Regions from separate parts of the Limosilactobacillus mucosae genome, predicted to be linked through region 1. Evidence: riboswitches for the same ligand, from Rfam matches in the RefSeq annotation. Region 1 holds a riboswitch; each other region holds the start of a gene.
What was found. A riboswitch is a leader RNA that binds a small molecule or an ion and turns the genes downstream of it on or off. The one in region 1 is predicted to bind thiamine pyrophosphate.
Positions count from the first base shown of each region.

Region 2: another riboswitch for thiamine pyrophosphate. It lies ahead of H0G69_RS09620 (ECF transporter S component); the one in region 1 lies ahead of thiM (hydroxyethylthiazole kinase).
Region 3: another riboswitch for thiamine pyrophosphate. It lies ahead of thiW (energy coupling factor transporter S component ThiW); the one in region 1 lies ahead of thiM (hydroxyethylthiazole kinase).

Region 1 is NZ_CP058954.1:1,090,883-1,096,435, reverse strand. Features, by position in the region: gene H0G69_RS05245 (MFS transporter) at 1-999, shown strand, start outside; gene H0G69_RS05240 (TenA family protein) at 1,049-1,729, opposite strand; gene thiE (thiamine phosphate synthase) at 1,750-2,391, opposite strand; gene thiD (bifunctional hydroxymethylpyrimidine kinase/phosphomethylpyrimidine kinase) at 2,401-3,198, opposite strand; gene thiM (hydroxyethylthiazole kinase) at 3,201-3,989, opposite strand; TPP riboswitch at 4,067-4,175, opposite strand; gene H0G69_RS05220 (APC family permease) at 4,363-5,553, shown strand, end outside.
Region 2 is NZ_CP058954.1:1,938,315-1,943,867, forward strand. Features, by position in the region: gene H0G69_RS09605 (NAD(P)/FAD-dependent oxidoreductase) at 1-663, opposite strand, end outside; gene H0G69_RS09610 (nucleoside hydrolase) at 844-1,803, shown strand; gene hemH (ferrochelatase) at 1,853-2,869, opposite strand; TPP riboswitch at 3,127-3,216, shown strand; gene H0G69_RS09620 (ECF transporter S component) at 3,306-3,884, shown strand; gene H0G69_RS09625 (ABC transporter ATP-binding protein) at 3,884-5,269, shown strand; gene H0G69_RS09630 (energy-coupling factor transporter transmembrane component T family protein) at 5,270-5,553, shown strand, end outside.
Region 3 is NZ_CP058954.1:1,852,413-1,857,965, forward strand. Features, by position in the region: gene H0G69_RS09190 (efflux RND transporter periplasmic adaptor subunit) at 1-833, opposite strand, end outside; TPP riboswitch at 1,070-1,162, shown strand; gene thiW (energy coupling factor transporter S component ThiW) at 1,275-1,769, shown strand; gene H0G69_RS09200 (cytochrome b5 domain-containing protein) at 1,868-2,101, shown strand; gene H0G69_RS09205 (prolyl-tRNA synthetase associated domain-containing protein) at 2,227-2,730, shown strand; gene H0G69_RS09210 (TrmH family RNA methyltransferase) at 2,773-3,639, opposite strand; gene H0G69_RS09215 (hypothetical protein) at 3,823-4,317, shown strand; gene guaA (glutamine-hydrolyzing GMP synthase) at 4,465-5,553, opposite strand, start outside.

The DNA.
Region 1 (5,553 bases):
TTTCTCAGACCGATTGCTGGTAATCTGACGGATCGAATCTCAAAGCATCGGCTGGCTTCTTGGGGCGGCCTGCTGAGTTTTATTGGTGTGACTGGCTATATTTTTGTACCCAACAGTGGCCTGCTGATGTTGTTTCGCTTGATCAACGGGACGGGGTACGTTTTGTGTACCGTCTGCATGACGACTTGGCTGGCCAGCTTGGTCCCATTGTCGCATGTTGGGGAGGCGATGGGACTGTATGGAATCATGAATGCACTGGCAATGGCGTTTGCACCGGCAGTCTCCATTAATCTGTATCATGTAATCGGCTACCGGCCTGCCATTATCGTCTCGGCCGCGGCGGCGCTTTTGGTTGCGGTAATCGTTCAGTTTGTGAGTGATCGTTCCGTACCGGTAAAGAAATTACGCTCAAATGGGTCTGGCCGAATCAAGATCATTCAAAAAAGCGCGCTGCCAGTTGCGGCCATGACGGCTCTGTTTGCGATTCCTTACTTTGCCACGCAGGCTGATATCGTGACCTATGTTGAACAGCGTCACTTAACGGTTGCCGTGGGTGCGTACTTTATGATCTATGCGGCTGTTTTGCTGGTAATCCGGCTTTGTCTGCGCACTAAATTCGACACGGTTCGTTTCGGTAAATGGCTGATCGTCAGTTTGTTGGCCAATGTTTTTTATTTGATCATGCTGTCAATTATGAAAACCAATTGGGAAATGGCTTTGGCGGCCGCTGGCATGGCAATGGGATATGGCATCATCTACTCAGTCTGCCAATCAACGGCCTTGATGCTGGCGCCACAAGGAGAACAGGGACTGGCCAGTTCAACGTTTTTCCTGGGCGTTGACATTGGGATGACGCTGGGACCGGTTTTAGGGGGCTTGATTGACCAGTATCTGCCGCTTAAAGCTTTTTATCCGGTCATGCTGATCATCGTGCCAATCATTTTCTTGATCTATTTGGGAGATCGCAAAGAGTTGAACGGTGCGATCGCAAAACATTAAAAAAACGCTGGGTTGTCAGATGCAATCCAGCGTTTTACATATCTGTTGCTTAATTATCAGCCAGGTCAGCCCAGGTCTGGTGAGTATAAGCCATTTGCCAAAAGCCCAGCTCATAGCTGCTGCTGCGCAAAAAGGCCGTCATCATCTGTTGTTTGACGGTTTCATTGCTGTTGGCGGCCAGTTCATTTACCAAGCCGACCAGCTGTTGGGTACTGGTATCAAAGCCGACTGTCTGATAGCTGTCAAAAAATGCTTGGTAGACGGGAATGGGACTGGTCTGATCTTTCCAGTAGTCGGCAATCTCATCATAAAGCCAGTAGCAGGGTAAAAGAGCGGTCACGGCAGCAGCGGGATCAACGCTCAGCTGATGCTCCATATGGGTGATGTAAGCGTAGTTGTTAGGAGCGATGGGAGCTTGCTGAATCTCTGCTGGGCTGAGCTTGAGCTGTTGCAGCATAGGACTGCGCTGAACGTCTTCTCCGGAACCATTGGCCAGCTTTAAGAGCAGTGCGCCCTGTGATCGAGGAAGCAGGGCGGCGGTTCTTTCATGCAGCTTTTCAAACGCGGTTAGGTATTTGGTATCCTGCGTCAGATAATAGCGAAAGGTTGCCAATGGCAGTTTACCGCTGGCCAGTTCAGTGATAAATGGATGGTGAATGCTTTTTTGCCAGAGTGGTGCAGCTGCTTGATGCAGTTTTTCAGAAAATTTAGTGGTTTTTGAGTCGTTCATAAAAATTTCACCTGGTTGATTTAGTATAAAGAATTGATATGCTGAACGGTTTTTTGAATGTCAGCGCTTTGCAGAATCATTGAGATCATTGAAAGGCCAGCGACTCCGGCAGCAAGCGTCTGGGCCATGTTGGCTTCGGTAATGCCGCCAATGGCCACGATTGGATGGGTGCTTATCGTGACCAGCTCATGCAGTTTTTCAAGTCCCATCGCTGGATCAGCATCATTTTTGGAGCTGGTTGGAAAAATCGGTCCACTGCCGACATAGGCCACCGGCAATTGGTTGGCGTGCTCGATCTGTGCTGGCTGATTGCATGAATAGCCGACAAACATAGTGTTGCCAACCGCGGCTAAGACCTGTTCGACACGCTGATCCTTTTGACCAACGTGGATGCCGTCAGCGTTGATTACCTGGGCCAATTCAACGTCATCATCAACGATCAGCGGAATATGGTGCTGATCGGCCAGTCTGCGCAGTTTCAATCCCAGCTGTACGCGCTGTTTTTGGCTGAGTTGGCTGGTGCCTTTTTCGCGATACTGAAAGGCGGTAATGCCGCTGTCCATTGCGATTGATACGTCGTTTAGAAACCGTTTTGGATCATGATTGACGTCTTGGGTGCCGCCAACCAAATAGCAGTGAAGCATTTCTTCTCTAAATTGCATACTGCCCTCCTAGACGGCCCAGTGATTCAAAGGACCATGCCCGTGACCAACCTGGATGCCATCACGAATCGTGGCTTCCACGTAGGCCTTGCCAATGCGAATCGCGTTTTCCATTGATACGCCCTTAGCCAGCTCGGCGGTAATGCAGGCTGAGATCGTATCACCAGTCCCGTGCGTGCGTTTGGTGTCGATCCGAGGCGAGCTCATCCAAAAGCTGGATCCATCAGCCAGCAATACAAAATCACTGGCCTGTTTTTGATCGTTAAAATGACCGCCCTTAACCAAGACGTTCTTGGCGCCTAAAGCCTGCAGCCGCTGCCCAGCTTTTTTCATATCGGCGTTGTTCTCGATCGTCATTTCAGCCAGTGCCTCTGCTTCCGGCAGGTTGGGCGTTACTAGATCGGCGAGGGGAAGCAGCTTGGTCCTGACCGTGCTGATCGCCTCATCGGTCAACAGGTGCGCGCCGCCTTTGGCAATCATGACTGGATCAACTACCAGTGGTCCAAAATCGGATTGTCTAAGATTGGCGACGACGGTTTCAACGGTTTCAGTATCAGCCAGCATGCCGGTTTTGCAGGCGCGAATTTTTAAATCGGCTTTTAATGAAGCGAACTGTTCATCAATGATTTTTTTAGGCAGCGGCATGGCGTCTTGAACGCCTAGCGTGTTTTGTGCCGTAATGGCGACTAAAACAGTCGTGGCAAAAACATGCCGCATCTGCATGGTTTTTAGATCTGCCTGCATGCCTGCGCCGCCACCTGAATCAGAGCCAGCAATCGAAAGGGCTTGTGGAAATTCATTAATCATCTTTAGTCTTCTTTCTGTAATTCGGTTTGCCAGGCTGCAATCAATTGATCATCGGCTTGGTAAAGATTGTCCAAAAACATGTCATACCAGCGGCTTGGCAGCTGGGTCTTGTTAGCAGCGGCCTGGCCGGCTAAGGCAAAGACCTCGCAAGCCGTGGCGGCCGCTTCCAAAACACTGCCGCCCAGACCGATAAAGGCCGCGATAATACTGGAAAGCATGTCGCCAGTTCCCACATGAACGGCAAACAGCGGCGAGCCAAACGGAACCTTGATGACTTTTTGACCATCAGTAATGATATCTACGGCTCCAGTCATCGCAACGACGGTTTGATATTTTTGAGCACATTTCTGCGCAATGGCGGTCAGATCACCATCCCCAGATCCCGCGTCGATGCCGTGGCTTTGCCAGTCAATCCCAGCTAATGCAGCAATCTCGCCGGCATTTCCACGGATGCAGGCAAAGCGATACTTGCTCAAAAGCTCGTTGGCGACTTGAGTACGATAGGCGCTGCCGGCACAGGCAACCGGGTCAAAAACGGCTGGGACCTCTAAAAACTGCGCGGCATCCATAACCGCCAGCATCTCTTTTCTTTGTGCGGTTTCAACGGTTCCCAGATTAATCGTGACGGCCTGGGCAATCTTAACCATGTCTTCGGCTTCTTCGGGCGCCTTGGACATGATTGGCGAAGCGCCTAAAACGTTTAAGCCATTGGCAACGTCAGCGGGCGTAACCATATTGGCAACCGTTAAGACGACCGGATTTTGTTTGCGCAGCTGTGCAATCAGACTCATATGAATTCCTCCTTTGATTGGCTGAAATAAAAAATCCGCGAACTCGTTAAAACGCTCGCGGATCTGGTTGATTCCAATTCAAAAAAGAAGCACTTTCCTTCGCAAGCATCGACTTAACAGGTTCAAAGAGTTTACGCGTCACTGCGCGCGTCTCAGTCCAGAACATGGACTCCCCTAGTGCGGAAAAATATTCAACTTAGTTTTTAGTATAGCAGAAAATTCAAATTTAAAAAGACTTAATTCATTCAAGTAGGCTGGGATGCTCAATTTCAATCAATAAAGTCGTTTGCTATACAATTCTGTTTTTGAAAACTTATCAAGCAGTCAATTCAGTGATAGATTAATTATAATTATATTAAAAGGGGGGATGGACATGCCAAATCATCAAGCAGGTAAAATCAGCTTTGCCTCGGTGTTTTTGTTCGGGATCAACAGCATGGTCGGGTCCGGCATCTTTTTATTGCCTGGCGTGCTGTTTCAAGATGCCGGCAACTGGAGCCTGGCTTTGATTCTGCTGGCGGCATTGGCAGTCTTGGCAATGGCCTATTGTTATGCCGAGATGGCGCATCATTTTTCGGGGAATGGCGCGGGCTGGTATTATACCTACAAAGAGTTTGGCCGATTTTGGGGCTTTGAGATCGGGCTGTTTACCTGGCTGCAGGGCGCCGCGGCGATTGCTACCGAGATCGCGGCATTTTTACGCGGGCTGCGACCATGGCTGCCAAGATTAAGTGAGATTACGGTCTATCGCTGGGCCGGATTGGGAATGATTCTGATTTTACTGACGATCCGGCTGCTGGGCAAAAAGGCGTCAACCTGGGCCAATAACTTTTCAACGGTCTTGAAGCTGGCAGTTTTGGGATTGTTTATCGTGCTGGGGATTTTTTACGTCAAGCCGGGCAACTTTAATGCTTCGGTCCATAATTCGCTTAGTGACTTTGATCATGCATTTATGCTGATCTTCTTTATGTTTCCAGGATTTTCGTTTCTGCCGGTACAGGCATCGTCCATTCATAATTCCAAAAAGAACCTGCCAAAGCTTTTGATTGGCGTGGTCATTAGCGTTACGGTCATCTATGTGGTTACCATGAGCGTGGCGATCGGGATGCTTGGCAATCGAATCGACAATGTGGACGCACCGCTGGCTTGGGCGTTTGGTCAGCAGTTTGGCAAGCTGGGTGAGGCCGTGATTATGATCGGCATGTTGGGATCGATTGCCGGCGTGGCGATCTCAATGTTTTACAGTACGCCATACGTGGTCTCATCGCTGGCAAATGAAAAGGCGCTGCTGCCCAGGTTTATCGGCATCAAGTCACAAAATGGCGTTCCATACGTGGCTACGCTTTTAACGGCCGGCATCGTTTTGATTTTGGTAATGACAGGAGATTATCTGGCGCTGATTCCCTGCAGCATCATGATTGCCGTCGTTCAGTACGCATTCGTGGCGATGGCAACCATCAAGCTTGAATTCGCGGATTTAAAGCGGCGGCATGCACAAGGCAAGATTGACCATATTGATATTTATGAAATGGTGCTGGCTGTGATAGCGTTGCTTTGTTGTTTG
Region 2 (5,553 bases), 850 kb from region 1:
AATCGAATCATCTTCGTTCACTTGCAGTTCCTTAGGCAGGTATGGCGTTTCAACCTGAACCTGAGATTTTTTCAGCTGGGAGACGGTATGCTCCAAAGCACGAAAGGCATCCCGGCGATGAATCAAGTGAACCTCTTTGGCAATCGGCTCCAGCATCAGTGCCATATCAATCGCCGAATCACCGCCGCCCAGCACTGCCACGCGCTGATCGGCAAAATCAGACTGATCACTGACAAAATAGCGCACCTGTCGTCCCTCCAGCTGGTCTGCGCCATCCAATGCCAGTCTGCGTGGTGAAAAGGCGCCGTTGCCCAATGCAATCACCACGGCTTTGGAATAAGACGTTCGCTGTGCTGATTCAATCTTAAAGGTCCCATCAGCCAGCTTGACGACGTTGGTAACCTGCTCGCCTAAAAATTGATCAACCGGCGCAATGGCCATCTGTTTTTTGAGATCAGCAATCAACTCGCGCCCCTGCACGCCAGCCTCACCAGCTACGTCCCAGATTTGTTTTTCCGGATAGAGTGTGGCAACCTGTCCTCCCAGCTGAGGCAGGCTTTCAATCAGCTGCGCCTTTAATTCATGCAGACCAGCGTAAAAAGCAGCAAACATTCCGGCGGGACCGCCACCAACAATCGTTACGTCATATGTCTGTTCCATCATCTTTACCTCGTTTTAAAAAAATCTTTTCTACGACAAAAGCCATTGTACCACGGCTTGGCGCCTTAATTTTGATAAAACGGTTTAATTGTTGTCAAAACAATGTTTGAGTTTTAATTGGTTTTTGGTTATTATGTAATTGTAAACGTTATCTAACAATATTCATTCGGAGGAAATCAATCAATGGCTAAAAAGAAAATGATTTTAGACTTGGACACTGGTGTTGACGACGCTTTGGCTCTGGCTTACGCGGTTGCTGATCCAGAAGTCGATTTGATTGGGATCGTGGCTTCATACGGTAACAACCTGCTGGACGTTTGTGCTGAAAACAGTCTGAAGCTTTTGGAACTGCTCGGCCAAACCGATGTGCCTGTCTACAAAGGTCTGCCACACTCCAGCACGACCGACAGCTTTGAAGTTATGCAGGTTTCTAAAGACATTCACGGTAACAACGGGATCGGCGATGTTGAGCTGCCAACCCCTAAGCGTGCCGTTGAAGCTGAATCCGGTGTCGACTTCTATATCGAAGCAGCTCACAAGTATGGCAAGGATCTGATCATCATTCCTACTGGCCCAATGACCAACCTGGCCGCTGCCCTGGAAAAGGATCCTGAAATTGCTCACCTGATCGGCAACGTTACGTTCATGGGTGGTGCATTGACGGTTGAAGGTAACGTTACTGACGTTGCTGAAGCCAACATCAACCAAGACGCCAAGGCTGCCAACACGGTTCTGCAAAGCGACCTGCCATTGACGATGGTTGGCCTGGACGTTACGCTGCGCACGCTTTTGACTAAGAAGGAAACGCAGCAATGGCGCGACCTGGGTACGAAAGCTGGTAAGGCCTACGCTGACATTACCGACTTCTACATCGATGCCTACTACAACCTGGATATCGACAAGAACGGCTGTGCCCTGCACGACCCACTGGCAGTCGGTGTCTCCATCGACCCTACCTTTGTTCAAACGATCAGCCTGTTTATGAAGGTTAACTACGAAGAACACAACTACGGCCGGACGATTGGTGACAACTCACGCTTGAACGATCCTAATCCAAACGTTAAGGTTGCCGTTAACGTTGACAAGGAACGTTACTTGAAGGTATTCATGGAACGTTTGAACAGCGTCTTGAAAGAACACTAATTACTAATCAAAAAACCTCATCGGTGCTTGCCGATGAGGTTTTTTGATCCTATTCAGTCTGCAGATTGGCTGACGGCAGATCCATAGCTGCGTTCTGAGCCGGCATAACAGCGTTTAGAAGCGTTAATTGCGCTAAGGCCTCAACCCACTCAGCATCATCATTTAAAGCTGGCAGCAATTGATATTCATTTCCGCCAGCAGCTAAAAAGACATCCCGGTTCTCCTCGCCCAATTCTTGAATCGTCTCCAGACAGTCAGCGGTAAAACTAGGCGCGATGACCAGTACCTTGCGATAGCCTTGCTTAGGCAGCGCGGTCAAAAGATCTTTGGTGGCCGGCGTCAGCCACTTTGCCGGTCCAAAGCGCGACTGATAGGCTTGAAAACAGGGAATCTGCAGCCCCAAACGCTCAATTACCGCCATGGTCGTTTGCCGGCAGCACTGGGCGTAAGGATCACCGGCCTTTTGATAACTGAGCGGAATGCCATGATATGAAAAGACGATTGCATCTGGATTCATTTTAGCAACCGCTTTTTGCAGTTTATTCGATAATGCTTTGACATACGGCCAAAAACTGCTGTAGTCACTGACGAATCTAATTTCTGGAACCGTTTTGCGATCCTGGTAAAACCGAGCGACGTCATCTTGAACCGAAGCCGTGGTTGTAGTTGAATACTGCGGATACATTGGAATGATCGTTAAATCGGTGATTCCTTGAAACTCAAATTCTTTTAAGACCGCACCAATCAGCGGCTGACTGTAGCTCATGGCATAGCGAACCGTATAATCCGGCAGTCGCTTTTGCAGCAGCTGGGCTTGGCGCTGGGTATAATGCAGCAAAGGCGAGCCAATCTCTGATGACCACAGCTGCTCATAATTGGCGGCCGACTTGGGAGCATGTTTAGGCAGCACCATCATGTTTAGAATTGGCTGCCAGATCAATGGCGGCATATGAATGACCCGCCGATTGCTTAAGAACCGCCGTAAAAATCTGATAACCGCTGGAACGCTGGGATCACTTGGCGTTCCAAGATTAACCAGCAGGATGCCTTTTTGATTTTTCTTCATGGTCTTGCCTCTTACTCTTGTTTGAAATTCAATAGGACCATTCTACCACGACATCTAGTAGATATTTTAGAGATTAAACGCCATATATTGTGTCCAGGCTGATCAAATGATTATCAGTGAATCTCAATAAATTTAAACCCAGCTTGATTCAAATCAATTTCTCTGCTTAAATTCTTTTTTATTTCAAATTAAACTTCGATAAAATTTCTGCTGGCTTGCACTATGCCAAGTTATTTTGTAAGATGAAAACGATCAATCATTCATGTCTGGGGTGCCATACGGCTGAGATAATACCCATTGAACCTGCTCTGGATAATTCCAGCGAAGGGAGATACGGTAAATAATCTGTTGTAATCAGCCCCACTGTGGATCTTTTCCATAGTGGGTTTTCTTTTGGACAGGTGATTGAAAATTTCAATCATTAGGAGGGTCTTTCATGGCCAAAAAAAATAACAAGTTTCATCTGCGCGACATCATCCTGCTGGCACTGGTCGGCATTATCTTTGGGGTGATCTACTGGGCAGCTGCCTTTATGTACAACGCGCTGACCATTGTCTTTACACCGCTCAAACTGCCAATGATGGGTAACGATCTAACCATGGGGCTTTGGTGCATGGCCGGTCCGATGGCGGGATTTATGCTGAAAAAACCTGGTGCACCTTTCCTTGGCGAGTTTTTAGGTGCCGCTGGTGAAGCCTTGATTGGTGATCAATGGGGCGCGGCCAATCTGATTTCTGGTGCCGTTCAAGGGATTGCCAGCGAACTGGGTTTTACATTCACCGGCTACAAGCACTACGACTGGCTAGGGGCCGTTTCAACAACCATTACCACGACGATCGTAACGTTTGCCTGGGATTGGTTCCGCAATGGCTATAACAAGTTTGGCTTCAAAAACGTTTACTACTTTAGCGGCCGGCTGCTTTCAATGTTCTTCTTCTGCGGCGTTTTGGTAATGCTGATCGAACGGCTGCTGGAACGCTCGCACGTCATGAAACGCGAGGAATTTAACGACTAATGAATCATTTGGCAATTGACAATCTGACTTTTGCATATACGCCAAAGCACCCGACGTTAAAAGACGTTGCGCTGAAAATTCCGGTTGATTCCTGGACGCTCTTTTATGGTGCTTCCGGCAGTGGCAAGTCCACGCTGATGCGCCTTTTAGCCGGTCTGCTGCCTAAATACGGCGGCCGGATTCTGCAGGGAAACATCGAGCTGCCGAATGTTTTAACCGTTGCGATGATGTTTCAGGATCCCGGGATGCAGTTCGCGCTTGATACGCCGCAGCATGAATTGGAATTTGCCTTGGAAAACCTGCAGCTGCCTGCCAACGAGATGCCCGCCCGCATTGAGCATGCCTTAAAATTCTGCGGCATTGAGCACCTGCGCGATCGTCAGCTGGCCACGATGTCAGGTGGCGAGCAGCAGCGGGCCGCCTTGGCCGTTTTAGTCGCGATGGATACTGATATTCTGCTGTTGGACGAGCCATTTGCCAGCATCGACAACCATAATCGGACTTTGTTGATTCAGCAGCTGACCTTACTGCAGCAAAAGTATCACAAAACGATTATCGTTGCTGATCATGATCTGCATGGCTATCGCGGTTTGGCTAAACAGATCATTCACTTTGAAAATCAGCGGGCCCAATTGCTTGATGCCGCTGCCAGTGATGCACTGCTTCAGTCTGCCGATCAGCTGGCCGCCACAGTCCACCATGTCAAACTGCCGACTGCCAGCGACCAGCCGATTCTAACGCTCAAAAAAGTAGTGATTGAACATGGGGATCAAAAGCTGATCATGGCAAATGACTTTTCATTTTTCAAAAATCAAACGACGCTGCTGACCGGCGCCACGGGAACCGGGAAATCCTCATTGTTTAAGGCTATTACACACTTGGCGGCCTACCAGGGAACGATCATCTATAATGACCAGGACACCCAAAAAATCAAACCGCGCCGTTATGCTCAACAGGTCGGCTACGTCTTCCAGCATGCCGTCGACCAGTTTCTTAGCGTAACGGTTAAAGAGGAGTTGGCGCTGAGTCTTAAAAAAGGCCGTAATCCCTACTTTGACGAGGATCACCTAGCCGCGGCACTTAAGCTGCTTGATTTGAATAAATTGCAGGATCGCGTAGTCTACTCGCTTTCTGGCGGTCAGCAAAAAAAGCTGCAGCTGCTTTTAATGCTGATTATGGGGCAGCCGGTTCTGCTGTTGGATGAGCCTTTTAGCGGCCTTGACCTTCATTCGCTGCACAATGTCGTTGATCTGATCAAGGCCAGCCAAAAAGTCTACCCGCAAACAATGATCATTATCAGCCATCAGTTGGAGGGCCTGGAAAAGCTGATTGATCGGCACGTAAAACTGACAGACTGTCAGCTCAGCTATCGGGAGGAATTTTAAATGAATCCAAGTTTTAAACTGTTGTTGGTGCTGATCATTGCCTTAGAAGTCTCGTTTACGCGCCATTTAACGATCAATCTGGTCTTAGTTGCCGTTGCCATAATCTATCTTTTGACTAAGCGCATTCGGCCCCGCTTGTTTGGCTGGCTGTTTTTAATGCCGCTATTTCCAGCAGTCGCGGTATTTATCACGATTGCCTGGTTCAGTCCCGGCCATGACTATTTTTATGCCTGGGTGCTGTTTTCACGAATCTATGTCTACGTTTTTACCGGCGCGGCTATTAC
Region 3 (5,553 bases), 760 kb from region 1:
GTCTGCCCATCCATAAAGTCTTTGCTGCTTAGATCGGCATCGACCTCGTAGCTGGCACCGTTGCTTTGCGAGTTCGTGGTCGGCACCGTGGCCAGGTAGCTGATCGTCGTATCGGCCTGTTTGCCCGTTGCCAGTGCCCGCACATGAATCTCCTGACCGGTTTTAAGCTTGCTGTAGTTATATTCCGATACCTTGCTCTTAAACTTCAGATCGTTGGAATAGATCGTGATTACCGGTGCGTCCTGCTTAGTGTCGTCTACCGTGACCGTACCATCAAATGGTGCCGTTAAAGTCTGGGTGACCTTTTGACTCAGCGTGTTGACCTTATTTTGAGCTGCCGTAACGTCGCTTTGCGCATCGGCCAGACTGGCTTGGGCCTGGGCAACGCTGCTGGCCGATCCAGAAGCCGTGCCATCCTCGCTTTGCGCCGCCGCATCCTTTTGCGCCGCACTGACATTGTTTTGCTGTGCCGTTACGTTGCGCTGTGCCTTGGCCAGTTCCTGCTTGGCATCGGTCAGTTCTTCATTGGCACTCTCGCTGTAGGTCGTTACCAAAGGATCGCCCTCACTGACCTTTTGTCCGTTGGCAACCCCGATCGACTGCACCTTGCCAGATGGCAGACTCAAGACCTGCTGCTGTTGGGCGGCAACGGTCCCGGTCAGCGTCAAAGGAGTCGTTTTGGCAACCTTGGCAACGACATAGCGTGAAGACTGCGCGGCCTTGTTCTGCTTGATTTTATTGATGATCCCCATCCCAATCAGCAAAACCAAAACGATTGCCGTGCCGATCGTTGTCTTGCGGTGATTTTTTACCCAATGTTTTATTTTTTGCATAATCTTCCCCAGTTTCTACTTCTCAAAAATCCGTTTGAATGCGACAAATGTACTAAAAGCAACAGATATTTTAGTTAGTTACTTAAGTGATTAACTAGATAATACCAAATTTTTCTTAAAAGGCAATCCTTATTTAAAAAATTACTTAAATACTTTATCTAGCGACCAATGAATTTAGTATCATCATCGCTTGTCAATCCCGGTGATGCAGTGGTTAAATGGTAGTTGAAATAAAATGACTCTGTCTGGGGTGCCATTGATTTGGCTGAGAGATACCCACATAACCTGATCTAGTTAGGACTAGCGGAGGGAGACAGCTTAATTTGGCGTGGCCGCATCGTCACGTTCTTTTGATTAATGATTAAGCACTCTTTCTCGGCACTGGGAAAGAGTTTTTTTATTGGTTTGAGATGATTTTAAAACGTTTTTAGGAGGAATCTTATGAAAAAACGGACCTATCAGCTGGTACTGACCGCTGTCTTGTCGGCACTGGCCGTTTGTGGCGGCAGCATGTTCTCATTTCCCATTGGCGTGGCCAAATGCGCGCCAACACAAAGTCTGGTCAATATTGTTGCTGGCGTGGTCTTGGGGCCGGAATGGGCAGTCGCGCAGGCGCTTTTGACCTCAACCGTGCGCAATCTTTTAGGCACGGGGACGCTTTTAGCCTATCCCGGCAGCATCTTTGGCGCCTGGCTGAGCGGCTGGCTGTTTAAGCGGTTTGGCAAGATATGGCTGGCAGCTTTGGGCGAATTGATCGGTACGGGTTTGATTGGCGCGCTAGTTTCCTATCCAATCGCTGCTTTGCTGATGAGTGCCAAGGGATCACTTTTCTTATTCGTCCCCAGCTTTGCAGTCAGTGCCATCGTTGGCGGCCTGTTAGCCTGGGTGATCTTAAAAGCCGCCTGGCAGCCAATCAGTCGCTTTGCCAAAATTTAATATTTATTTAGGGGCAGTTATTTGGCTTTTTTCCATCAGCTCTTGTACAATTCAGTTATCAAGCTACAATCGTTTTCTCATTAAGGAGGAATCAGCAAATGGAAAAAACATTTACTTTAGCCGAATTAAAACAGTTTAATGGTCAAAACGGTCAGCCGGCCTATGTTGCCGTTAAGGGCACGGTCTACGACGTAACTGAAGTGTCAGCATGGCAAGGCGGCAAGCACCATGGCGTTACGGCCGGCACTGATGCCACCGCGGCTATTGCTCATGCTCCTCATGGCGAAAGCGTCTTGGGCAAGCTGAAAGTAGTCGGTAAGCTGGCTGACTAGCTGCCACGATTCATCGACATCATCTAAACAGAAAAACAGTCATGGTCCTCAACCGTGACTGTTTTTTGTTGAAACGCTTTCTTGATTTGATTATGATGGTAATAAATATTCAAGAGGTGAATCAAATGACTAAAGGTTCTGCAATCGCCTACCAAAAACTGCTTGACGAGCTGCAAAAACTGGACATCAAATACGAAATGGTAGACCATCCCGCCGCTAAGACCACTGCAGAAGCCGATGCCTATATCGCTGGTAAAATCGGCGTCCGCACCAAATCGATGTTTCTCAAGGATAAGAAGAAAAACTTCTACCTGGTGATCATGGACGATGCCAAGCGCATGGACTTTAAGGAGTTTCAAGAGCTTACCGGCACTAAGCGCATCTCAATGGCTCATGACAGTGACATTGAAGATCAGCTGGGGCTTGAGGCCGGCATCGTTTCGCCATTTGGCATTATGAACAACACGGCTCACAACATTCAGATCTACTTTGATCAAGACATGCTGGCTGAAAACATTCCATTAACGTTCCATCCCAATATCAATACGCATACGATCTTTCTTTCAGCGGCCGATCTGATGAAATTCATCAAAGCTCAAGGATTCGACTATCAAATTATTGATCTGTAAACTCAAAACGCCCATTCGTGAATGGGCGTTTTTTGAATGCTGCTATTCGGCAACCCGATTGCCCAGTTCCCAAAATGCCAGGGCTGAGGCGGCCGCAACGTTTAAAGAATCGACTCCGGGAGCCATTGGAATCTTGATCGTGAAGTCGCTTTGCTCGATCGTTGCCTCTTTTAGTCCTGGACCTTCTGAACCCATGATAATCGCCAGGCGGTCCACTGCAGTCAGCTTGGGATCGTCAATGCTGACGGTATTATGCCGCAATGCCATGGCTGCCGTCTGATAGCCAGCTTGATGAAGCAGATCAATACCAGCATGCTGCCAGGTTTTGGCGTCAACATAAGTCCAAGGTACTTGAAAAACGGTTCCCATCGCCACGCGCGAAGACCGGCGATAAAAAGGATCCGCCGAGTCGCTGGTCACGATGACGCCATCAATGCCCAACGCCGCCGCTGACCGGAAAATCGCACCAATATTGGCTGGATTGACCACGCTCTCGAGCACGGCAATACGGGGATGCTCAGCCGGCATGGTCGCTAAAAAATCAGCCAGCTCCAGACGCTTGACGCGATGCATCGCTGCCAGTGCGCCCCGCAAAAGATTATAGCCCGGCAGCTGACGAAGCAGTTTGCTATTGGCAACGTAAATTGGCGTCTGTCCTAAGCCGCTGGTCTGATTAGCCGCCATTTCATGATCCAGATCTGCTAAATCACGCGTCAAGGCCTTTTCTTCCACTAAAAGCGAAGCCGGTTGATAGCCAGCGCGCAGGGCCCGCTCGATTACCTTGGGACTTTCTGCGATAAAAAGTCCCGGGTCAGGCTCCAATGCGTGAAACAGCTGGGCTTCATTCAACCGTACATATGGATCCAAATCCGCGCCATTCAGGTCATCCAGAAAAATTAAGTTATGCATTTTTATCTACCTGTCCTTAAAGATCTAAAACCATTTTAGCATAACCAGCCAACACCTTTAGTTAGGCAGTTTGCGTCAAAGTTAATCGAAAAGCCCGACAACGTTCGCATTTGTTTCAAAATTTCCAGCTATAATTGCAGAGTCAACCATCATCAAAAGGCCCGGCAAAACGTCTTAAAAGCCATGCATACCGGCAACTACCAAACATTTTTAAAACAGCTGCAAAAACGCGTTCCCGACTATCTGGCCACTGCCAAAGCCAACGTTGACGCTATGCAGGCCGCTTACAGCTATGGCGCTTCAGTCGTCGACCAAAAATCAAGTATCAAGATCCAAGCTGTCAGTCATGGGCGCTTAAAGCTGACTTGGCAGGCTGATAAAAGCGGCAGAATTCAGCTGCCAATCGTTACCTACCGTCAATCGCGGCTGATCATCAACGGCAAAAAGCTGACCCGTTTTAAGCGTTCTTTGGTTGGCTCACCGACAGTCATTCAGCAGCCGGGGCAAAACACTGCCTATTTAAGCTATGCTGCTCCATTATGGCTCAATTTCTTAATCGTTATTTCACTGCTGAGCTGGCTGGCTTGGGCGCTCAGGATGGTTTTTAATCATCGCCATCCCCAAGCCAATGATCATTTTGTTTCAAAAGACGAGCTGGCCATAAGATCTTATCCATAATTTTGGAATCGTTTTATCTGCTTCCCTACTAAAAAGTCAACAGAAAAAGCCCCATGATCCACGTTTTAGTGAATCACGGGGCTTTGATTTTGGTTAGGGTTGGTTACCAGAAATACCGTTATATCGGCTTTTCTCTTTAATCAATCCCTATTCCCATTCAATTGTCGAAGGCGGCTTACTCGTGACATCGTAAAGAATCCGGTTAACGTGATCAACCTCATTTACGATGCGAACCGAAATCTTTTGCAAGACATCCCATGGAATCTTGGCAAAGTCAGCCGTCATCCCATCGATACTGGTTACGGCGCGGATACCAACCGCGTAGTCATAGGTCCGACCGTCACCCATTACGCCGACGGAACGAATGCCAGGCAGCACCGTAAAGTATTGCCAGATTTCTTCATCCAGACCAGCCTTCTTGATCTCTTCACGCAGGATCGCGTCACTTTCCCGCACGATTTCCAGCTTTTCAGGCGTGATCTCGCCCAAGACCCGAATCCCCAGACCAGGACCTGGGAATGGCTGACGCCAAACCAGATCATGTGGAATACCAAGCTTTTCGCCCAGTTCACGAGTCTCATCCTTAAACAGGCTGCGCAATGGCTCGATCAGCTTAAAGCCGAGCTTCTTTGGCAGGCCGCCGACATTATGATGCGACTTGATGGTTTGCGCCGTGTCGGTCCCGGATTCGATAACGTCGGTGTAGAGCGTACCTTGGGCCAGGTATTCGGCATCCTTCATCTTCTTGGCTTCTTCGTTAAAGACTTCCACGAATTCTTTGCCAATGATCTTCCGCTTTTGTTCTGGATCAGAAACGCCCTTCAGCTTGCCCAAGAAACGATCAGCGGCATCAACCTTGACGATTTTAACACCCAGGTCGCGGCTCAAGGCGTTCATTACCTCATCAGCCTCGTTCTTGCGCAGCAGGCCGTGATCAACAAAGATGCAGGTTAATTGATCGCCAATTGCCTTGTGGATCAAAACAGCCGTAACACTGGAGTCAACCCCGCCGGAAAGGCCCAGGATAACCTTTTTGTCGCCTACTTCTTTACGGATGCTTTCAACCTGCATGTCGATAAAGTCGTCCATTGACCAGTTTGCTTTTGCCCCACAAACGTCAAAGGCAAACTTCTTCAGAATATCCAGACCATATTGACTGTTGCGGACCTCGGCATGGAACTGAATGCCATAAAGCTTCTTTTCGTCGTTGGCGATGGCTGAGATTGGGCAGTTCTT